Regions from separate parts of the Streptomyces sp. NBC_01092 genome, predicted to be linked through region 1. Evidence: riboswitches for the same ligand, from Rfam matches in the RefSeq annotation. Region 1 holds a riboswitch; the other holds the start of a gene.

Region 1 (4,193 bases):
TGCGCTGGGCGAGCTCGACGGCGTCCAGGGTCTCGGTGAGCGAGCCGATCTGGTTGACCTTGACGAGCAGCGCGTTGGCGGCGCCGTCGTCGATGCCGCGGGCCAGGCGCTCCGGGTTGGTGACGAAGAGGTCGTCGCCGACGATCTGGACCTTGTCGCCCAGCTTGTCGGTGAGGACCTTCCAGCCGGCCCAGTCGTCCTCGAACAGCGGGTCCTCGATGGAGACGAGCGGGTAGGCCGCCACGAGCTCCTCGTAGTACTCCGTCATCTCGGCGGCGGAGCGCTCCTTGCCCTCGAAGAGGTACTTGCCGTCCTTGTAGAACTCGGAGGCGGCGACGTCGAGCGCGAGGGCGATCTGCTCACCGGGGGCGTAGCCGGCTTCCTTGATGGCCTCGAGGATGAGGTCGAGGGCCTCGCGGTTGGAGCCGAGGTTCGGGGCGAAGCCGCCCTCGTCGCCGAGGCCGGTGGCCAGGCCCTTGCTCTTCAGGACCTTCTTGAGGGTGTGGTAGACCTCGGTGCCCCAGCGCAGCGCCTCGGAGAAGGACTCCGCGCCGATCGGCGCGATCATGAACTCCTGGATGTCCACGTTGGAGTCGGCGTGCGAGCCGCCGTTCAGGATGTTCATCATCGGCACCGGCAGCAGGTGCGCGTTCGGGCCGCCCAGGTAGCGGAACAGCGGCAGGTCGCTGGCCTCGGAGGCGGCGTGGGCGACGGCGAGCGAGACGCCGAGGATGGCGTTGGCGCCGAGGGAGCCCTTGTTGTCGGTGGCGTCCAGGTCGAACATGGCCTGGTCGATCAGGCGCTGCTCGGTGGCGTCGTAGCCGACCAGCTCGGGGCCGATCTGCTCGATGACGGCGAGGACGGCCTTCTCGACGCCCTTGCCCTGGTAACGGTTGGGGTCACCGTCGCGGAGCTCGATGGCCTCGAAGGCACCGGTCGAGGCGCCGGACGGAACGGCGGCACGACCCGTGCTGCCGTCGTCGAGGCCGACCTCGACCTCGACCGTGGGGTTGCCTCGGGAGTCCAGGATTTCCCGGGCTACGACGACGTCGATGGACGGCACGAGCATCTCCTTCTTCGGATGTGACGCGGGTACGCAGACCGCGGAGGGTGCTGCGAGACGAGCCTAACCGGCCCGGGGGCTTCGGCCAGTGGTCGACCGCCCCGTGGACAGAACCGAGAGCGAATTGTTTCCGAACGGAACAAAAACCCGCGGTGGCGGACACCGTGCCGGACGGCGGTCCGGGAGCCGGCGCAAAAGAAAGCCCCGCCCCGGTGCGTACGGGGGAAAACGCACCGAGGCGGGGAGCTCGCGGGGACGGGGGTGACCCTCACGACGCCTTCACTATCAGCACCACGGATATGAAGGCGCTGTGGTTCAACTGTCGCGCAGGTATTACTTCAGGTGCAGCTGCTGACCGGGGTAGATCAGGTTGGCGTCCTCGACGATGTCCTTGTTCAGCTTGAAGAGCTTCTCCCAGCCGCCCTTGACGTCGTGGTCCGCGGCGATCGAGCTGAGGGTGTCACCCTTGACGACCTTGTACTCGCCGTCGCCCTTCTTGACCTTCTTGCCGGTCGGGGTGGTGACGGTCTTGGTGCTCTTCTTCGCGGCCGGACGGTCGGCGGAGCGGGAGGCCGACTGCTGCTCGGTGGAGCGGGTGGTCGACTCGGTGCTCTGCGAGGAGCCGCCGGTGGAGGAGCCGGAGTACGCGGCGCTCGACAGGCCGACGCCGCAGTTCGGCCAGGCACCCTTGCCCTGGCCCGCGAGGACCTTCTCGCCTATCTCGATCTGCTGGGCCTTGGTGGCCTGGTCGGCGGTGGAGGCGTACTGGGTGCCGCCGTACGCGGCCCAGGTGGAGGCGGAGAACTGCAGACCGCCGTAGTAGCCGTTGCCGGTGTTGATCGACCAGTTGCCGCCGGCCTCGCACTGGGCGACGGCGTCCCACTCGGAGGCGGTGGCGGCCGAGGCGCTGCCGGCCGCCATCAGCGGGGCGGCGACGGCGGCGGCACCGGTGACGCCGACGACGGCGATGGCGCGAGCGGTCTTGGACGGACGACGGTGCTTGCCCTTGCTGGAAAACAGCATGGAGAGATCCCCTCACCGACGCCTGCGAGGTGAGCTGTCGGGTTCGGGCCGGTTGAGTTGCCCGGCCGCGCACGTCCGCCTTTCGGCTCGCGTTGCGCGGCTCCACCCCAAGCCGGCTCCGGCTGCGCGGCCCCGAAGGGCCTCAACTACCGGACCCGGCGCAAACCTTGGGTCCCCCGCTCCTGCCTACGGCGCTTTACGCGACGACTGTTCCCGTACGGCCGCCGGCAGGATTCGGCGTGACGGCTGTCGGGGCTCACTCTGGTGGCGAGCGGTCCCGACCGTAGACACGCGATTCGCGGAATGACAAAGACGATCAGGGCTTCTGAGATCTATCTCTCACTACATTCAAAACGGACATTCATCGCGAAATGTGACGCGAACTCCCGCTGTTTTTCGCCCTGTTCGACCGCTATTTGACAGGGACGTCCAGGGTCTGACCGGGGGCGATGTGGTTCGCGTCGACCCCTATGGCCTTCTGGTTCGCCTTGTACAGCGCACGCCACCCGCCGTCGAGGTCAAGGGAGTCGGCGATGGAGGCGAGAGTGTCGCCCTCGCGGACCTCGTACGAGGCGTGGCGACCGGTGGACTTGGTGGCCACCTCGGAGGTGTTCTCGTCGGCGCTGGGGCCGCGGTGCCGACCGGCGCCGGCCGTCACTCCCTCGACCGCGCCTTCGGTCGCGCCGTCGACCGAACTGGTGTCGACGAGACCCCAGGAGCCCGCATCCTGCGACCAGTTGTCCTGATTGTCCGCCTTGGGCGTCTCGACGGGCGAGCTCTTCGGCGACTGCAAGTCCGTCGCCTCGGGGGACGCATCGGGCTTCGAGGACTTGTCGGACTTGGAGGATGAAGACGGCGAAGAAGAGGACTTCCCGGGCGATTCGGACGAAGCGTCGGGAGTGCCGCTGGCCGACTTCGAGGGGTCGCCGGACGGCGTCGATGCGTCGGGGGAACCGCTGGAGTCGGAGGAGTCAGAGGAGTCGGACTCCGGCGACGCATCAGACGAATTCGACGAGCCGGACGAATCAAGCAATCCGGAGGATCCGGACACCTCGGAGGGCGAGTCGTCGTCCACTCCGGTGTCGAGGTCGATCGATCCGGACTTCTTGGTGAGCCCGTTGAGCACGGCGCACGTGCCCCAGGGGCTGGTCCCCTGGTCCGCGAGGATGTCCTGGGCCACGGCTATCTGCTGGGAGCGGCTGGCCAGGTCGGGGCTGGAGGCGTAGTCGAGACCGCCGTACTGCTCCCAGTCCTCCTGGGTCAACTGGAGTCCGCCGTAGTGTCCGTTGCCGCTGTCGGCGCTCCACGAGCCGCCGCTCTCGCACTCGGCCACCTTGTCCCACACGGTGCCGTCGGCGGCGCTCGCGCCACTGGCGCCGAGGAGCGGGATGGCGATTGCGGACCCGGTCACTCCGGCCGCGACGAGGAGAGCCGGAGCCTGACGGGGGCGACGGTGACGACCGTTCCCGGAGAGCATGCGGGGACCTTTCACGAGACAGCAGAGAACGCGGCGCTTGAAACCTGGGCGCCTTGTTGATCCGTGAACGTATAGGCAGACGATCACTTGTCACAAGTTAATGCCGCGTAGATCACGTGAAGATCACAGAATTGAGCGCGATTCACGTTTTCGGCGGTGGACACACTCACCCAACTGGGGTGAACTCCACCGGAAGCGTGCGCAGTCCGCGCATGATGAGGCCGCCGCGCCATCTCAACTCCCCTGGGTCCACTGCGAGTCGGAGGTCCGGGAGGCGGGTGAGGAGCGTGGCGAGGGCGGTCTGGCCCTCCAGCCGGGCGAGCGGGGCGCCGAGGCAGTAGTGGATGCCGTGGCCGTAACCGAGGTGCTGGTTGTCGCGGCGGCTGAGATCGAGCACCTCCGGGTCGGCGAACCGCTCCGGGTCACGGTCGGCCGCGGCCAGGACGACGAGGACGGGGTCGCCGGCCGCGATGTCCTGCCCGCCGAGGCTGAGCGGTTCGGTCGCGAAGCGCCAGGTGGCGAGCTCGACGGGGCCGTCGTAGCGCAGGAGTTCCTCGACGCCGGTCTCGAGGAGGTCGGTTTCCCGGGCGGCGAGGGAGGTCTGGAGGCGGGCGCGCTGCTCGGGGTGGG
Region 2 (4,193 bases), 2.0 Mb from region 1:
CAGAGGTACAGCTCGGGGCTGTCGGCGGCGAGGAGTCTCGAGCCGGCCAGTGCGGAGATGGCGAGGGCGCCGCCTGCCACCCACTGGTCGCCGGCGCCCCGGGCGAGCTGGCTCCGGTCGAAGTGGGGCAGGGCGACGACGTAGAGGACGAGACCCAGCCAGAAGAACACGAGCGACACGTGGGCGAGCCATGCCGTCGTCTCGGCGGCGGCGAGGGTCGCGCCCAGGACCGCCAGGCCCTGGGTGGCCACGCAGACCAGGAACACCGCGCCGGGCATGTGGCGGCGCCAGTGTCGCAGGACGGCGAGCAGGAGGACCGGCCAGAGCACGGCGGCGAGGGCCAGGAGGGCCTCCGCGAGGGTTTCCCAGCCGAGGGCGGTGAAACGGGTGCCGAGGACTGTCGTTGCGGCGACGGCGGTCAGGGCGGCCGGGGTGGCCGCCTGCTTCAGCCAGTTCGGGCGGTCCAGGAGGAACCGTGCGGTGAAGTCGGCGGCGAGGGCGAGCCAGGCCGCGCAGGCGAGGGCGAGGGCGATGCGGGAGAGGGTCTCGTAGCCCGTCTGGTGGAAGCCCACCGAGAGGATGCCGGTGGCCAAGACTGCGGCACCGGCTGCGGGGGGTCGCTGCGACCACCAGGTGTGGAGGGGGGAAGTGGGGGTGGTGGTGGCGGGCATGGGGCGATGCTATGGAGCGCCGTGGGGGTTGGAGGCGGGGCGCGCTCGGGGGTGGGGTGAAATCGCCCGGTGCCGGGGGGTGGGGCGTGCTCGCTCCCCCTCGATCCCCCCGGCACGTCCGATCCCCCCGGTACGTCGCGAGGTCACCCGATCCTGACCGGTGTCAGGCCGGGCGGACCACGCTGTGGATCGACGACTCTCCGTCGTAGTAGATCGACTCCTCGCGGACGTACGTGCCGGGCTTCGGGGCGTGGATCATCATGCCGTTGCCTATGTAGATGCCCACGTGGGTGATGTCGTCGTAGAAGAAGACCAGGTCGCCGGGCTGGGCGTTGGAGAGGGAGACCGTGGTGCCGGCGTTGACCTGGTCGTAGGTGACGCGCGGGATGTCCACGCCGGCGGCCTTCCAGGCAGCCTGGGTGAGGCCGGAGCAGTCGTAGGAGTCGGGGCCGGTGGCGCCCCACACGTACGGCTTGCCCACCTGGGAGCGGGCGAAGGCCAGGGCCTTCTCGGCCTTGGTGGCGTACGAGGAGTCCGCGGACGAGTCCGAGTTGCTGGAGTCCGAGCCGCTCGAGTCGGCGGGCGGCTCGGTGCTCTCCTGCTGCTGCTGCTGGGCGGCAGCCTCCTGCTCCTGACGCTGGCGTTCGGCTTCCGCCTGCTGCCGGGCCAGTTCGGCGGCCTTGCGGGCGGCCTCTTCCTGCTTGGCCTTCTCGATCGCGGCGAGGCGGGCCTTCTCCTCCGCCGTCAGCTTCGAGAGAAGTTCGCGTGCGTCGGAGAGCTTCTGCTGGACGGTGGTCTTCGCGGACTGGAGGTCGCTCTGCGACTCGGTGAGCGTCTCGAGGCTCCGGGTGGCCTCCTGGCGCTTCTTCATCGTCGCGGACTGTTGGGTGAAGTAGTCGTCGACCGCTTCCTTCTGACGGCCCGTCATGCGGTCCATCAGCTGGTTCTGGTCGAAGTAGTCCTGCGGAGTGTCCGCCAGGAGGAAGGTCGCCGTGTCGGGCGCCGCGGCACCCGTGCGGTACTGCGCGGCGGCGTTGCGGCCCAGTTCCTCACGCGCTTCGTTGAGCTTCTGGGTGCGCTGGGCGACGTCGTCGAGGAGCGTGTCGACGCGCTTGCGCTGCTTGGTGGTCTGGTCCTTCGCCGCGTTGTACTTCTCGGTCGCCGACTCCGCCTGGCGGTAGAGGTCGTCGACCTTCTTCTCGACCTCTTCGAGGCTGGGCTTGTCGTCCGTCGAGGGGCTGGCGTTGGCCGTCTGGGACAACAGGGCCACGGACGTGAGGGCGGCCGTGGCGAGGGCAGGGGTGCGTATGCCTGCTACGCGCGTACCGGCGGGACGCGACTTGCGGTGCGACGCCAAGGGAGGCGACTCCTTCCATACTCCGCCTACCGAGTTAGCTGTCGGGTTCGGGCGGGTGGATCGGAAGGGTTGCCCTACGGCCACTTCCGGGAGGGAAGTCGGGCCGATTCACCCCAAGTTCGGTGGGTCCCCGGCTCCGGCTTGCCGTGAGGCGTGCGGACTCGGCGGAGGCCGTGCGGCCCGGCGTCGTTCGCCGGAGGGGGTCGTACGGCCTGTCCGGCACGGTAGCCAACTCGTGTGGCCCCTGTGAAGGTTGATGTTCGATATGCCCGATACATTTTCGTGACCTTGAAGCGAAATCTTGTGGGCGGTGGTTGGTTCGGGGTGGTGTGCGGAGGTGTGGGATGCCTTCTGCTTGATGTCTCGGTTGAACCGATATGGGACTGACAGTGGCGGCCTGGCCTGGTCGGTTGCCGGTCGTGGTGGAGCGGTCGCGGGGGGTGATGGGGTGGGTGATGGGGCGGGCTGGGGGAGCGGGTCGGAAGATCGTCGGGTTCCTGGGCCGGTGATGTTCCGAGGGCGGCGGCGGGTTGTCAGTGGCGCGGCCTAGACTCGGAGAGCGATGAGCAGCCTCTTTGACGACAGCTTCCTGGCGGACCTCCAGGCCCCACGGGCCCGCGAGGAAGAACACCCGCCGCCGCCCGAGGACGATCACACTCCGGAACCGGTTCCGGACGATCTGTTCGGTGGGAAGTTCGACGTGCCACCGGACCGGGACGGCTACTACCGCGACGGCGCCCCGCGCCCCGCCATCGACGCCGCGGCGCTGCTGGAGGGGCTGAACGAGAACCAGCGTGCCGCCGTCGTCCACTCCGACACCCCGCTGCTCATCGTGGCCGGGGCCGGGTCCGGCAAGACCCGGGTGCTCACCCATCGCATCGCCCACCTGCTCGCCGAGCGGAGCGTGCATCCGGGGCAGATCCTCGCGATCACCTTCACCAACAAGGCCGCGGGCGAGATGAAGGAGCGCGTCGAGCACCTCGTCGGCCCGCGCGCGAACGCGATGTGGGTGATGACCTTCCACAGCGCGTGTGTGCGCATCCTGCGCCGGGAGAGCAAGAAGCTCGGGTTCACCTCGTCCTTCTCGATCTACGACGCCGCCGACAGCAAGCGGCTGATGGCGCTCGTGTGCCGTGATCTGGATCTCGACCCCAAGCGGTTTCCGCCCAAGTCCTTCAGCGCCAAGATCAGCAATCTGAAGAACGAGCTGATCGACGAGGAGGACTTCGCCGCCCAGGCGACGGACGGCTTCGAGAAGACCCTCGCGCAGGCGTACGTCCTGTACCAGTCGCGGTTGCGGGAGGCGAACGCCCTCGACTTCGACGACCTGATCATGACGACGGTCAACCTGCTGCGCGCCTTCCCGGACGTCGCCGAGCACTACCACCGTCGCTTCCGGCATGTGCTGGTGGATGAGTACCAGGACACCAACCACGCGCAGTACGCCCTCGTGCGCGAGCTCGTCGGCACGCGCGAGCACCCCGTCGACGTGCCGCCGAACGAGTCCGACGTCCCGCCGGCCGAGCTGTGCGTGGTGGGCGACGCCGACCAGTCGATCTACGCCTTCCGCGGCGCCACCATCCGCAACATCCTCCAGTTCGAGGAGGACTACCCGGACGCGACGACGATCCTGCTGGAGCAGAACTACCGCTCCAGCCAGACGATCCTGAGCGCCGCCAACGCGGTCATCGAGCGCAACGAGTCCCGCCGCCCCAAGAACCTGTGGACCAACGCTGGCGCAGGCGCGCGCATCACCGGCTATGTCGCGGACACCGAGCACGACGAGGCACAGTTCGTCGCCGAGGAGATAGACCGACTGACGGACGCGGGCGACGCGAAGGCCGGCGACGTCGCCGTCTTCTACCGTACGAACGCCCAGTCCCGTGTCTTCGAAGAGATCTTCATCCGCGTCGGCCTGCCCTACAAGGTCGTCGGCGGCGTCCGGTTCTACGAGCGCAAGGAGGTCCGGGACGTCCTGGCCTACCTGCGCGTGCTGGCCAACCCCGAGGACTCCGTGCCGCTGCGGCGGATCCTGAACGTGCCCAAGCGCGGCATCGGCGATCGCGCCGAGGCGATGATCGACGCGCTGTCGCAGCGCGAGAAGATCAGCTTCCCGCAGGCGCTGCGGCGGGTCGACGAGGCGTACGGCATGGCCGCGCGGTCGA

What was found. Region 1 has a riboswitch for cyclic di-AMP ahead of OG254_RS20170 (transglycosylase family protein). Riboswitches for the same ligand answer to the same signal wherever they lie in the genome.
Region 2: another riboswitch for cyclic di-AMP. It lies ahead of OG254_RS29815 (NlpC/P60 family protein); the one in region 1 lies ahead of OG254_RS20170 (transglycosylase family protein).

What each region holds. Positions count from the first base shown of each region.
Region 1 is NZ_CP108659.1:4,498,589-4,502,781, forward strand. It holds gene eno (phosphopyruvate hydratase) at 1-1,069, opposite strand, end outside; gene OG254_RS20170 (transglycosylase family protein) at 1,397-2,086, opposite strand; cyclic di-AMP (ydaO/yuaA leader) riboswitch at 2,091-2,290, opposite strand; gene OG254_RS20175 (transglycosylase family protein) at 2,499-3,563, opposite strand; gene OG254_RS20180 (cytochrome P450) at 3,730-4,193, opposite strand, start outside.
Region 2 is NZ_CP108659.1:6,508,284-6,512,476, forward strand. It holds gene OG254_RS29810 (tellurite resistance/C4-dicarboxylate transporter family protein) at 1-671, opposite strand, end outside; gene OG254_RS29815 (NlpC/P60 family protein) at 835-2,028, opposite strand; cyclic di-AMP (ydaO/yuaA leader) riboswitch at 2,036-2,205, opposite strand; gene pcrA (DNA helicase PcrA) at 2,591-4,193, shown strand, end outside.